Regions from separate parts of the Kitasatospora sp. NPDC049285 genome, predicted to be linked through region 2. Evidence: riboswitches for the same ligand, from Rfam matches in the RefSeq annotation. Region 2 holds a riboswitch; each other region holds the start of a gene.
The links. Region 2 has a riboswitch for cyclic di-AMP ahead of AB0K51_RS10135 (peptidoglycan DD-metalloendopeptidase family protein). Riboswitches for the same ligand answer to the same signal wherever they lie in the genome.
Positions count from the first base shown of each region.

Region 1: another riboswitch for cyclic di-AMP. It lies ahead of AB0K51_RS08310 (transglycosylase family protein); the one in region 2 lies ahead of AB0K51_RS10135 (peptidoglycan DD-metalloendopeptidase family protein).
Region 3: another riboswitch for cyclic di-AMP. It lies ahead of AB0K51_RS17235 (glycoside hydrolase family 16 protein); the one in region 2 lies ahead of AB0K51_RS10135 (peptidoglycan DD-metalloendopeptidase family protein).

Region 1 is NZ_JBFAQR010000008.1:80,599-84,852, forward strand. Features, by position in the region: gene eno (phosphopyruvate hydratase) at 1-892, opposite strand, end outside; gene AB0K51_RS08310 (transglycosylase family protein) at 1,103-1,798, opposite strand; cyclic di-AMP (ydaO/yuaA leader) riboswitch at 1,802-2,004, opposite strand; gene AB0K51_RS08315 (cytochrome P450) at 2,236-3,495, opposite strand; gene AB0K51_RS08320 (SDR family NAD(P)-dependent oxidoreductase) at 3,651-4,079, shown strand; gene AB0K51_RS08325 (MazG family protein) at 4,097-4,254, opposite strand, start outside.
Region 2 is NZ_JBFAQR010000010.1:101,482-105,735, forward strand. Features, by position in the region: gene tig (trigger factor) at 1-381, opposite strand, end outside; tRNA gene AB0K51_RS10125 (tRNA-Pro) at 570-643, opposite strand; tRNA gene AB0K51_RS10130 (tRNA-Gly) at 794-867, shown strand; gene AB0K51_RS10135 (peptidoglycan DD-metalloendopeptidase family protein) at 999-1,988, opposite strand; cyclic di-AMP (ydaO/yuaA leader) riboswitch at 1,990-2,146, opposite strand; gene AB0K51_RS10140 (hypothetical protein) at 2,514-2,708, opposite strand; gene AB0K51_RS10145 (PP2C family protein-serine/threonine phosphatase) at 3,109-4,254, opposite strand, start outside.
Region 3 is NZ_JBFAQR010000023.1:64,660-68,913, forward strand. Features, by position in the region: gene AB0K51_RS17230 (lipase) at 1-1,078, opposite strand, end outside; cyclic di-AMP (ydaO/yuaA leader) riboswitch at 1,389-1,521, shown strand; gene AB0K51_RS17235 (glycoside hydrolase family 16 protein) at 1,527-2,786, shown strand; gene AB0K51_RS17240 (hypothetical protein) at 2,794-3,240, opposite strand; gene AB0K51_RS17245 (IclR family transcriptional regulator) at 3,301-4,071, opposite strand; gene aceB (malate synthase A) at 4,199-4,254, shown strand, end outside.

The DNA of each region.
Region 1 (4,254 bases), on a different contig from region 2:
TGATGGCCTTCCAGCCGTCCCAGTCCGACTCGTCCAGCGGGTCCTCGATGGAGACCAGCGGGTAGTCGGCGACCAGCTCGGCGTAGTACGCGATCAGGTCGGCCGAGGAGAGCGCCTTGCCCTCGAACTGGTAGGCGCCGTCCTTGAAGAACTCGGAGGCGGCGACGTCCAGGGCGAGCGCGACGTCCTTGCCCGGGGTGTAGCCGGCCTTCTTGATGGCCTCGGTGATGAGGTCGAGGGCCTCGCGGTTGGAGTCCAGGTTCGGGGCGAAGCCGCCCTCGTCGCCCAGGCCGGTGGAGAGCCCGCGCTCCTTCAGCACGCCCTTGAGGGTGTGGTAGACCTCGACGCCCCAGCGGACGGCCTCGGAGAAGGTCTCCGCGCCGATCGGGGCGATCATGAACTCCTGGATGTCGACGTTGGAGTCCGCGTGCGAGCCGCCGTTGAGGATGTTCATCATCGGGACCGGCAGCACGTGGGCGTTCGGGCCGCCCAGGTAGCGGAACAGCGGCAGGTCGCTGGCCTCGGAGGCGGCGTGCGCGACGGCGAGGGAGACGCCGAGGATCGCGTTGGCGCCGAGCGAGGACTTGTCCGGGGTGGCGTCCAGGTCGAGCATCGCCTGGTCGATCAGCCGCTGCTCGGTGGCGTCGTAGCCGACCAGCTCGGGGCCGATCTGCTCGATCACGGCGAGGACGGCCTTCTCGACGCCCTTGCCGAAGTAGCGGTTCTTGTCGCCGTCGCGGAGCTCCAGCGCCTCGAACGCGCCGGTGGAGGCGCCCGACGGGACAGCGGCACGACCGGTGCTGCCGTCGTCGAGACCGACCTCGACCTCGACCGTGGGGTTGCCGCGGGAGTCGAGGATCTCACGGGCTACGACGACATCAATGGACGGCACGAGGCATCTCCTAGCGGAAGCGGATGTGTGGTCGTTACGACCTGAGCCTAGCCCTACACCGCCCCGCGGCCACGTCCGGCCGGGCCTCGTCTCACGGTGTGGCACCGCTACTCACTGGTAGTTCACCTGATTGCCCGCAGGCCCGGGGCCCCGGACGGCGCGAACTGCCCTGCGCACGCCCGGGGCGGACGGACCGTCAGGCGCCGCGCGTCACAGCGCGAGCACCTGGCCGGGGAGGATGAGGTCCGGGTTGTCGCCGATCACCCGGCGGTTGGCCTGGTAGAGCTGCTCCCAGCCGCCGGGGAGGCTGCGGGCCGCGGCGATGCCGGAGAGGGTGTCGCCCTCGATCACGGTGTAGCCGCCGGCGGCGGGCGCGGGGGTCTCCGCGGCCGGCGGCTGGGCGGCGGGCTCGGACTGGGCCGGCTTGGCGGCGGGCTTCGAGGGCTTGGGGGACGGCTTGACGGCCGGCGCGGCCGGGCGCTCCTGCGAGCGGGAGACGGTGTCGTCCGAGGTGTCGGCCACCTCGCCGCCGCGGCTGAGGCCGGCCCGCACCGAGCAGACCGGCCAGGCGCCGGGGCCCTGGGAGGCCAGGACCCGCTCGGCGACCGCGATCTGCTGGGCGCGGCTGGCCTGGTCGGCGCGGCCCGCGTACTGGCCGCCGCCGTAGGCGCGCCAGGTGGAGGAGCTGAACTGCAGGCCGCCGTAGTAACCGTTTCCGGTGTTGATGCTCCAGTTGCCGCCGCTCTCGCACTGGGCCACGCGGTCCCAGACGGAGCTCGGGGCGGCTGCCGCTCCGGCGGCGGCGAGCAGGGGCAGGGCCAGGCCGACCGAGACCACGCCGGCGGCGGCGATGACCTTCTCGGCCTTGGTACTGCGTCGGTGACGGCCGGTACCGGTAACTGCCATGGGATGTCCTCTCCGCACGCCTGCGAGGTGAGCTGTCGGGTTCGGACCGGGAGGCTGGCCCGGCCACCCGGTGGTCACGGACGCGTGTGCGTCCACCTCCGGGCGGCTTCACCCCTAGCCGCTGGGACGGCGGCGGTCATACGTGGTTCCCCCGCTCCTGTCCGGGTCGATGACTCGGTGGCCCGAGGACGCGGCGGACAGGACTCGGCGTACCGCGTTCGGGGCCCGCTGCTGCGAGCAGATCGGAGAGTAGGCAGAGCTGACGGGCAATCACAAGCTCATATCACCGGCATCACGCCGAAATCACGAACCTCTACGGCTCGTACACAGAGCATCCATATATGTCCGGTTTCGTCCGTGTGGGGAGTGCGGCGCGCGCCCCCGTCCGACGCGCCGTCAGCCACTGCGAACGGGGGTTCGGACGGTTCGAAACGGCGTCAGCGGGGTGTGAAGGAGACCGGGAGGTCGCGCAGACCGCGCATGATCAGGCCGCCGCGCCAACGCAGTTCGGACGGGTCCGCGGCCAGCCGCAGGTCCGGCAGCCTGGTCAGTAGGCTGCCGATCGCGCGCTGGCCCTCAAGTCGGGCCAGCGGGGCGCCGATGCAGTAGTGGATACCGTGTCCGAAACCGAGGTGCGGATTGTCCGCCCGGGCCAAGTCGAGGGTGTTCTCGTCCGAGAACCGGGCCGGGTCGCGGTCGGCCGCGGCCAGCACCACCAACACCGGGTCGCCGACCGGGATCTCCACCCCGCCGATCCGCAGCGGAGCGGTGGCGAACCGCCAGGTGGCCAGCTCGACCGGGCCGTCGTATCGCAGCAGCTCCTCGATCCCGGTCTCCAGCAGGCCGGTCTCTCCGCGGTCCAACGAAGCTTGCAGGCGCTGGAGTTGGTCGGGATTGCGGAGCAGTGCGTACACGCCGTTGCCGACTAGATTGATGGTGGTCTCGAATCCCGCAAAAAGCAAGATGAAGGCCATCGCCGCGGCCTCGTTCTCGGTGAGGTGCTCACCGTGGTCACTGGCCCGGATCAGACCGGAGATCAGGTCGTCGCCGAGGTCGGCCCGCTTGCGGTGGATCAACTCGGCCAGGTAGCTCTGGATCCGCTTCACCGCGCGGCCCACTCCCCCGCGCCGGGCGCCGGTCTGGCCCGGCTTCGTGTGTCGCAGCATCATGCCGGCCCAGTCGCACAGGTCGTCCTGGTCCTCCTCGGGCACGCCGAGGAGCTCGCAGATCGCGTAGATCGGCAGCGGGAAGGCGAGTTCGTGGATCAGGTCGGCCTCGCCGCGGGCGGCGAAGGAGTCGATCAGCCGGTCGGTGAGCTGCTGCACGCGCGGTTCGAACTCGGCCACCCGGCGCGGGGTGAACGCCTTGGACACCAGCCGGCGCAGCCGGGTGTGGTCCGGCGGGTCGATGTTCAGCAGATGGGTCATCAGGTCGGCCTGCCGCTCGCCCGGGATGCCCACCCGGCCGGTGCGGTGCGCCTGCCCGCTGTGGTGCGCCGGGTTCTTCGACAGCCGGGCGTCCGCCAGCGCCTGCCGGGCGTCCGCGTACCGGGTGACCAGCCACGCCTCCACCCCGCTCGGCAGCGTGGTGCGGTGCACCGGCGCGTGCTGGCGCAGCCAGGCGTACGCCGGGTACGGGTCGGCCGCGAACTCCCAGGTGAAGAGTTCCGGCTGCGTGGGGTGGGGCGTGTGGGACATGTCTTGACCGTATCCAAAGGCTCCGCCGCGTGAGTCTGGTCACCTGGCGGGTAATCCCTGTTGCAGAGGGGATGGGCGTGCCTACCATCCTCCGACAGTCATAGCGCGGGCGGTCGTGCGGGCCGCCCGAGTCCGCCCTGAAGGGGGAGCAGACGATGCGGGTAGCCGGGGCAGTGGTGGTCATCGCGGTGCTCGACGGAGGCTCGGGGGCCGACCTGGCCCGCCGGTTCGCCGCCGCCGGGGCCGCCGGTCTGCTCATCGCCGACCTGCACCCCGGGGTCGCCGAGGACCTCGCCGCCGAACTCGACCGCCCCGGCTGCCCCGTGGTCGGCGTGTCCGGCGACGTCCACCGCCCCAGCGACATCGCCGCCCTGGTCGACACCGCCGCCAAGCACCTCGGCCCGATCGACCTGTTCGCGGTGGCCGGCCCGGACGGCGAGCGGATCGTCCAGCTCGCCGAACTGCCCGGCCACCTCGACCTGCTGGCCGAGGTGCTGGCCCTGGTCGGCGAGGCGATCGGCGAGGTCGTCCCCGCGCAGCGGCAGCCCGCCGACGCCGACCACCCGGCCCGCCTGGCGAGCTGACCCGCCGTCAGCCCGGCTCAGCCCTCCAGCCCCTCCGCGGCGCGCACCTCCCGGCGGTAGCCGCGGGCCGCCGCGCGCAGTGCCGCGTCCACGTCCACGCCGCGGTCGTAGGCCTGCTGGGCCACCGCCAGCAGCAGCTCCCCCGCCGACTCCTCGGTGAGCTCGGCGGGCAGCC
Region 2 (4,254 bases):
CTCGGTGAAGTCGGGCAGGGTGACCTCGGGGCGCACGTCGACCTCGGCGACGAACTTGAGGTCACCGCCGTCCGCCAGGTTCTCGACACCCTCGATGCCGGTGATGTCCGGCTGGCCCAGCACGTCGATCTGGCCCTCGTCGACGGCCTGCGTGTAGAAGCGCGGAAGCGCGTCGTTGACGGCCTCCTCCAGCACGGCGCCACGGCCGAACCGCTGGTCGATCACCTTGTTCGGGATCTTGCCCTTACGGAAGCCCGGTACGGTGACCTGCTGGTTGATCTTCTTGTACGCCGCGTCGAGGCTGGGCTTGAGCTCCTCGAAGGGCACCTCGACGGTGAGTCGAACCCGGGTCGGGTTCAGAGTCTCGACGGCGCTCTTCACGGTTAGGTCTCCTAGGGGCTTGCGGTCAGGGCGATAGGCGGTTGGGGCTGCATTGCTGTCCGTACTACCGCCAGCGGTCCATCCTACCGGTACCACGAAAGCGACTGTGCCCGGCACCGGCGGCGTTCCGGAAAAGCGGAAGACGACAACAGGGCCCCGCCCGCCGGACGAGACCCTGCCGCACACGGTCGGGGTGACCGGATTCGAACCGACGGCCTTCCGCTCCCAAAGCGGACGCGCTACCAACCTGCGCCACACCCCGTGGTGCCGAGCAGAAGAGTACACGTCGGCCCGCCCCCGACCGGAGCGAAATCCGCGAGCCGACGGCGGCAAAGCGGTGTGCATTCCGCGGCCCCGACCAGGTACGCTAGGCCAGTCCTCACCACCGCCACGGCGGTGCGGGTACGCCTACGCGGGTGTAGCTCAATGGTAGAGCCCCAGTCTTCCAAACTGGTCACGCGAGTTCGATTCTCGTCACCCGCTCCACAGCCCGACGGCCCCGACTGCACCCGCAGTTGGGGCCGTCTGCGTTTCCGCTCGGGCCGTCGGTGTTTCCGCCCGGCAGCCCGAAGGCCCCGCGCAACGCTGCGCGGGGCCTTCGACGGTTACTGCGGGGATCAGACGTTGACGCCGTGGGCGGCCAGGTAGGCGACCGGGTCGATGTCGGAGCCGTAGTCCGGGGTGGTGCGGATCTCGAAGTGCAGGTGCGGGCCGGTCACGTTGCCGGTGGCGCCGGACAGGCCGATCTGCTGACCCGCCGTCACGGACTGGCCGGCCGAGACGGAGATCGAGGAGAGGTGGGCGTACTGGGCGTACTTGCCGTCGGCCAGCTTGATGATGACCTGGTTGCCGTAGGCGCCACCGTTGCCGGCGGAGACCACGGTGCCCGCGGCGATCGCCTTGAGGCTGGTGCCGGTGGAGACCGGGAAGTCGATGCCGGTGTGGTAGCCGCTGGCCCAGTTGGAGCCCGCCACCTTGTAACCGGTGGTGACGCTGCCGGGGGCCGGCGCGACGTAGCCGGAGGAGGCCACCGAGGAGGTGGACGCCTTGGGGGCGGCCTGCACGGTCTTGGCGGTGGAGGTGGTCGACTTCGCCGCGGAGGTGGTCGACTTGGTGGAGCCGGACGCCTTGGCGGTGTCGTTGCTGGACGCCTTCGGGGCCTGCTCGGCCTTCGGGGCGGCCTGCTCGGTCTTCGGCGCGGCGGCGGTCTCCGCGGCCTTGCCGTTGACGGTGAGCTGCTGGCCCGGGTAGATCAGGTTCGGGTTGCCGCCGATGACCGAGCGGTTGTCCTGGTACAGCTTCTGCCAGCCGCCGTCCACCTTCTGGGCGGTGGCGATCTTCGACAGGGTGTCGCCGGAGACGACCTTGTAGTCGTGCGCGGCGGCGGCCGGAGCGGCCTGCGGCGCGGCGGCGGCGGTGTCGGCGACCGGGGTGGCGTCCACCGAGACCTGGGCCCACTGGCGGCCGTTGTCCTGGTGGTCGGTGGTGACGTGCGCGGAAGCGGCGGTCACCGGGAGGCCGACCGCGGCGCCGGCGACGCCGGTGGCGATGGCGATACGGACGAGGGTGGTCATACGCGGCTTGCGGTGCTTGCCCTTGACGGACATGAGCATTCCTCTCCGACGCCTACGAGGTGAGCTGTCGGGTTCGGGCGAGAGTTGCCCGGCCGCAAGCGCGGCTTCACCCCGAGCCGGGGCCCGTGTTCCGGGTCCGGCGACTTACCTGTGGTTCCCCCGCTCCTGCCGTGACTGGGTATCTGGTCGGCACCGGACGGCGGCAGGACTAGGCGTTCCGCTCGGTGGCCCACCCGGACCATTGCCGGGCTGCTGAGGAAGCAAAACCCACGGGTCAGGAGGCTGGCAAGCGCCGAAAAGCCCCGTTCCCAAGATCGGGAAGGGGCTGACGGATCGACAGGTCACGCTCTGCCGAGCGGCCTGCTGCGGTCCGCGCACGGGATCATGACGGTGTGCCTACGAACCCTCTACGCGGGGCGATTTCGGGCACCCTCCGCAGTGCGGTGCGGACGCGGAGTGACGGAACGGGTGACCCTGGTCACCCGCGGGCAGGCCGGTGCGACGGCGCGGGGCGCCTCCCCGTCCGTCGCGGTGTTCCCCCCGGGAGCCGACGGTGCGTCAACCCGCGATCGAGGAGATGGCTTTGGCGACCGAGTTGAGGAACTGCTGGATCGGACCGGCCGCGGTCGACTGGCTCAGCATGAAGCCGAACAGCGCGGCGACGATGAAGTGCCCGCTCTTCAGCTGCTTGTTGCGGATGAAGATGGCGCAGACGATGCCGAACAGGACCAGCGCGGAGACGGAGAAGGCCACCCGGACTCACTTCCTCGGTTCATGGCGGGGACTCGTGTCGGAACCGGAGATGGCTCCAGGCGGAAACCGGCCCCAACCCCCCGTGTCCCCACCAGCCCATCCGGACTCAGTGTGGTCGTTCGTGCGGACTGCGTAAAGGACTTGCCCACAAGCCCGGCGCCGCAACCCGCGCGATGAGACTGATTTTCGCCGACCGTGACCATAGCGGACCGGCCTTGACGGACCGTCGGCGGGCGGCGGACTGCGGGGGCTCTCCCGGCAAACCGGCAGGCAGACCCGCAGGTGATCCATTCCCCGGGTGCCGCAGGAGAATTGGCCGAAGATCAACGTCCCGGGTTGACACTCCGTGGACAGCCCGCGAGCGCCTCCCGCACGGTGCGCCGACCGGCGCGGGCGGGAGTCAGCGACGCCAGACCAGCAGCACGGCGCGGTCGTCGTTGACGTGCTTGGCGACGGTGTCGATGAGCCGGACCGCGGCGCCGGAGCGCCCGGCCACCGGGGCGGTGGCCACCAGCCGGTCCGCCTCGCCCATCAGCCGGTCCATGCCCTCGGCGAGGTCGCGGCCGGGGATCTCCACCATGCCGTCGGTGCACATCAGCAGCAGGTCACCGGGGCCGAGGGTGCCGCGCACCCCTTCGAACTTGGCGCCGTCGTACACCCCGAGCAGCGGGCCCTCGGCCTGCTTGACCTCCCAGTGGCCGGCGCCGGCGAGGCGGTGCATGCCGGGCAGGTGGCCGGCCGACAGCAGCTCGTACTCGCCGGTGTCCAGGTCGAGCACCAGGTGGACGGCGGTGGCGAAGCCCTCCTCCCAGTCCTGGCGGAGCAGGTAGCCGTTGGCGGCGGGCAGGAAGTCGTGGGCGGGCAGCGAGCCGAGCAGGCCGCCGAAGGCGCCGGACAGCAGCAGGGCCCGGCTGCCGGCGTCCATGCCCTTGCCGGAGACGTCGGCGAGCACCGCCTCCAGCACCCGGCCGCCGGGGCCGGTGCGGGCGGCCACCATGAAGTCGCCGGAGAAGGACTGGCCGCCGGCCGGGCGCAGCGCCATGTCGGCGTGCCAGCCCTCCGGGAGCCGGGGGACGCGGCCCTGCACCCGGATCCGCTCGCGCAGGTCGAAGAGCATGGTGGAGCCGCCGCGCCACGGCACGCCGACCCGGCGGCGGAACTGGGCGACCAGCAGCCCGGCGACGCCGACCGCGCCGACCACCAGGGCCGCGCCGGGGGTGACCCCGTAGATGTAGGCGTCGGGGTTGTCGGCCGCGGTCCGCTCCCCGGTGTGCACCAGGGACTCGGTGATCAGCCCGCCGGCCGCGACCGCGTACAGCAGCACCAGGGTGCCGGGGCGCAGCAGCAGGGCGCCGGCCAGGATCGGCAGCACCAGGGCGGTGGGCGGGCACCAGTTGGGGATCCAGACGTTCAGCATGACCAGCAGCGGGACGGCCAGCGCGAGCAGCGCGAAGGCCCACCAGTCGGCGCCGTCGCCGCGGAAGTAGTCCACCCCGGTTCGGCGCAGCCTGCGTCGGGCCCGGTACAGCGCCGCGCGCCACCGGGC
Region 3 (4,254 bases), on a different contig from region 2:
GGTAGGACGTCACCGTGGCGGGCACCCCGGCCTGGCGCAGCGGCGTGACCAGCGAGCCCGCGTTGATCGCGGCCTGGATGCCGCCGCCGTCGGTGTAGAAGCCCTGCCCGCCGTAGTAGGTCGTGTACCAGTCCTGCTGGGTCTGGTCGACGCCGAAGACCGAGTCCCAGCGGGCCAGCATCTGCCGCTGCCCGGGGTAGTCGTCGTAGCCGCCGCTCGGGGTGAAGGAGAACTCCGGGTGCGCGGTGTAGGTGCCGTAGCAGGTCATGTGCAGGTGCGGGGAGGGGGCGTTGACCGCGCCGCCGCACTGCGGCCAGATCGAGAAGTCGTGCGCCCACCCGTGCGCGAAGGGGTAGTCGTAGCCGCCGTTCGGCCCGCCGAGGGTGATCAGCTTGCGCACGTCGCCCGCGTACGGGCGGCCCCAGGACGGCTTGACCGAGGACACGTAGGCCCGGGTGGACATCTCGCCCTTGCTCCAGCCCACCAGGTCCACCTGGGGGACGCCGAGCTTGGCGCGGATCAGCGCGACGGCGTCCCCGACCTCCTGAGCCTGCATCAGGTTGTCGCCCTGCTTGTGCGCGAAGCCGATCGCGAAGACCCGGTACCCCTGCCCGGCCAGGTACTGCATCAGGCCGGTGCTCGGGCAGGAGGCGGCGCCGCAGCCGTAGCCGCCGGACTCGCCGGGGTTGGCCCAGGCCCGGTCCGGGTTGTCGTTGGCGCCGTGCACCAGCAGCACGGGGACCTGGTGCGCGCCGGTGTTCCAGCCCGGCGCCGAGTAGAGCAGGAAGCGACCGGAGTAGGGCTGCTTGACGCCGCCGAAGAAGGTGAGGCGCTGCCCGTCCTGGTCGCCGCGGCCGTCCGGCGGGTACTGCTCCTGGTGGAAGCCGGAGGTGGTGTCGAGGTACCGCTCGACGTGGTCCCAGCCGTTGGCGACGCTGCCGTAGTTCGCCTCCAGGGTCAGGTTGGACGGCACCGCCGCCGAAGCCGTCCCCGTCGGGACGACCGCACCCGCCAGCGCGAGCACGCCCGCGAGCAGGAAGCCCAAGCCGCCGCGCCTCCCGCGTCCGTTTCTCCACATACCGCGTTCACTCCTTCACGCTGAGTCCCGTACGCGCACGCTACGGAGGCGGGAGTGCCGTCGGAATGGGTGCGGCGCATACCCCGGGCCGCCCGGTGTGGCTGTCGGCCCCATGGCCGAGGGGCGGTCCGCGGGTGATCACCCGGCGCGGCGGGTGTGAACCATGTCTCAGCGGACCGGTATTGGAGATATAAGGACAATCTGCCTAGCCTGCTCGGGACGCCCACCGGGCTCACCCGCCGCCGGGACGCCGAGTCCTGCCCGCCCGTCGGCGACACCCAGAGCACAGCACGGGCAGGAGCGGGGGAACCACGGCAGTACGCCGTGCCCTCCGCCCTGCCCAGGGGCGCGCGGGCCCGGCTCGGGGTGAAGCCGCCACGCGCGGCCGGGCTGCCTCAGCGCCCGAACCCGACAGCTCACCTCGCAGGCGTCGCGGAGGACCACCCCCATGCGACCTGTCGCCACCCCCGCCCGCCTCGGCGTCCTCGCCGGGTCGGTCGCGCTGCTCGGCGTGCCCCTGGCCACCGGCAGCGCCAACGCCGCCACCACCGTCGTCCAGGACCGGCTCACCCCGACCGCGATGACCGCCGGCGCCGCCACCACCGCCTCGCTCACCCTGCACTCGGACTCCTGCTTCACCGCGAAGACCGTCGGCGTCGGCGTGCGTGACGCGGCCGGGCGCAACCTGGACTTCCCCGGCAACGCGGGCAACGTCCGGATCTGCCCGAGCGGCGTCACCTTCACCAGCGCGGCCCGCACCCTGCCGGCCGGCAGCTACACCCAGTTCGGCTTCTGGCAGGACACCGCGGGCAGCTGGCACAACCTGCCCGCGCGCACCCTGACGGTCGCGGCCGCCGGCACGACGCCGACCCCGGCGCCGAAGCCCACCCCGACCCCCACGCCGACCCCAACCCCGAAGCCGACGCCCACCCCGACCCCGACCCCGACCCCGAAGCCGACGCCCACGCCGACTCCCACCCCCACGCCGACCCCGACGCCCGCGCCGTCGACCGGTGCGCCGGTGCCCGGGAAGTCGCTGGCCTGGTCCGAGGAGTTCGACGGCCCGATCGGCTACGGCTCCAAGTGGACCGGCGACCGCAGCAGCTCGTACAAGTACGGCAACCACAACCCGGACGACAACAAGCTGGACTGGCTGAGCCCGAACGCGGTCACCGTCTCCGGCGGCGTCGCCACCTTCACCGCCACCCCCTCCAGCCACACCCTGGAGAACGGCAAGCGGGCCTGGGACACCGGACTGCTCACCACCGAGTACTCGCAGCAGGGCTTCCAGGTGAAGACCGGCGACTACGCCGAGACCCGGGTCAAGCTGCCGGCCGGGTCGGGTGCCTGGCCGGCGCTGTGGACCTGGAAGAACGGCAACGGCGAGATCGACTCGTTCGAGTACCACCCGGACAACCCGAACCTGCTGGAGCTCACCAACCACGTGAAGTCCGGCTCGAAGTACTACACCGACGCGGCCTCGGTCGGCGCCGACAAGTGGGTGACCATCGGGACGTACTACGGCGCCAACTCGGTCGACTGGTACGTGAACGGGCAGAAGGTCTTCTCCGACGGCACGGGCGTCGGGTCGAACTGGTCGGCGTACCTGATCCTCAACCTGTCGCTGAGCGCCGGGGCCTACCACCCCGCCGCGAGCGGCAGCGCGCCGATCAGCTTCAGCTCGGACTACGTGCGCGTGTACCGCTGACGCCCCGTCACGACACGGAGAGCGTGAACGCCGTCCGGTCGTCCGCCGGATCGCGGTGGTCCGCGCTCAGCACCTGAACGTGCCCCTCGGCGCTGCTGCCGGGGGGCACGTTCGCGTCCGCGCGGACCGGGACCAGCGCGGTCGCCGTCCGGTAGCGCGGCAGACCGGCCGGGAAGGTGCAGCTCACCAGGCGGCCGGCCGGTGCCGCCGTGCACCCGGACGGGAAGAACGGCCCCTCGGCGGTGAAGCCCGCCGGCAGGTCGACCAGCACCGTGAACGGCGAGGCGGTGGTGTCCGGCCCGCCGTTGGCAACGAAGGCGTGCACCGCGGTGGTCCCGCCCGGCGCCACGGGATCCGGGTCCAGCCGGACCACCCGCAGGTCGGAGGCGGACGGCGCGACGGCGGGGGCGAACGCCAGCAGGGGCGCGGCGAGGAGGGGGACCAGACGGTGCACGTGCGCTCCTGTGACGAGTGTGCGGAGGTACACTCAGCGTAAGGCGGCCCTGACGGTCCGTCAGAGCACCTCGCCGAGGCGGGCGGCGATCGTCTGCATCAGCGGGACCAGGCCGGCCGCCCCGGACTGGGACTCCAGCGCCTGGATGCGGCCCTCCGGGCCGGAGACGGAGAGCGCGGTGGGCGTGGGTGCGCCGGGCACGGCGACGGCGATGCAGCGCACGCCGATCTCCTGCTCCTGGTCGTCGACCACGTACCCGCGCTCGCGGGAGACGGCGAGCTGCTCGAGCAGCGCGGAAGGGTCGGTGACGGTGTACGAGGTGTGGGACTGCAGCGGGCCGGGGCCGAGCAGGGCGCGGGCCTCGTCCTCGGGCAGCTGCGCCAGCAGCGCCTTGCCGACGCCGGTGCAGTGGGGCTGGACGCGGCGGCCGACTTCGGTGAACATCCGCATGGAGCGCCGGGATTGGACCTGACCGACGTACACCACCTCGCCGCCCTCCAGCACCGCCAGGTTGGCGGTCTCGCCGGTGGCCTCCATCAGCTCCGCCAGGTAGGGGCGCGCCCAGCTGCCGAGCAGGCGGCCGGCCGTCTCGCCGAGGCGGATCAGCCGGGGACCGAGGGTGTAGCGGCGGGCGGTGTCCTGGCGGACGTAGCCCTGGGTGACCAGGGTGCGCACCAGGCGGTGGATGGTCGGCATCGGAAGGCCGGAGGTGGTGGAGAGTTCGCTGAGGGTGGCGATGCCGCCGGAGTCGGCGAGCGCCTCCAGGAGCAGGAAGGCGCGCTCGACGGACTGCACCGAGCCGGCGGCGCGTTCGGTGGAGGTGCTGGCCACGGACGTTCCCTTTGCTGTGGAGGAAGGAGTAGAGTCCACGCGATTCATCAACAAACCGTTGAAATTCTGTATCGCGGAAACTAGTCTCCACTGTACAGAACGGAACAGCCCAAGGAGTATCCTGCCCATGGCCGCAGATCAGGGTTCGTCCCCCCTCGCGCCGGTCGTCACCGTCGCCGGTCC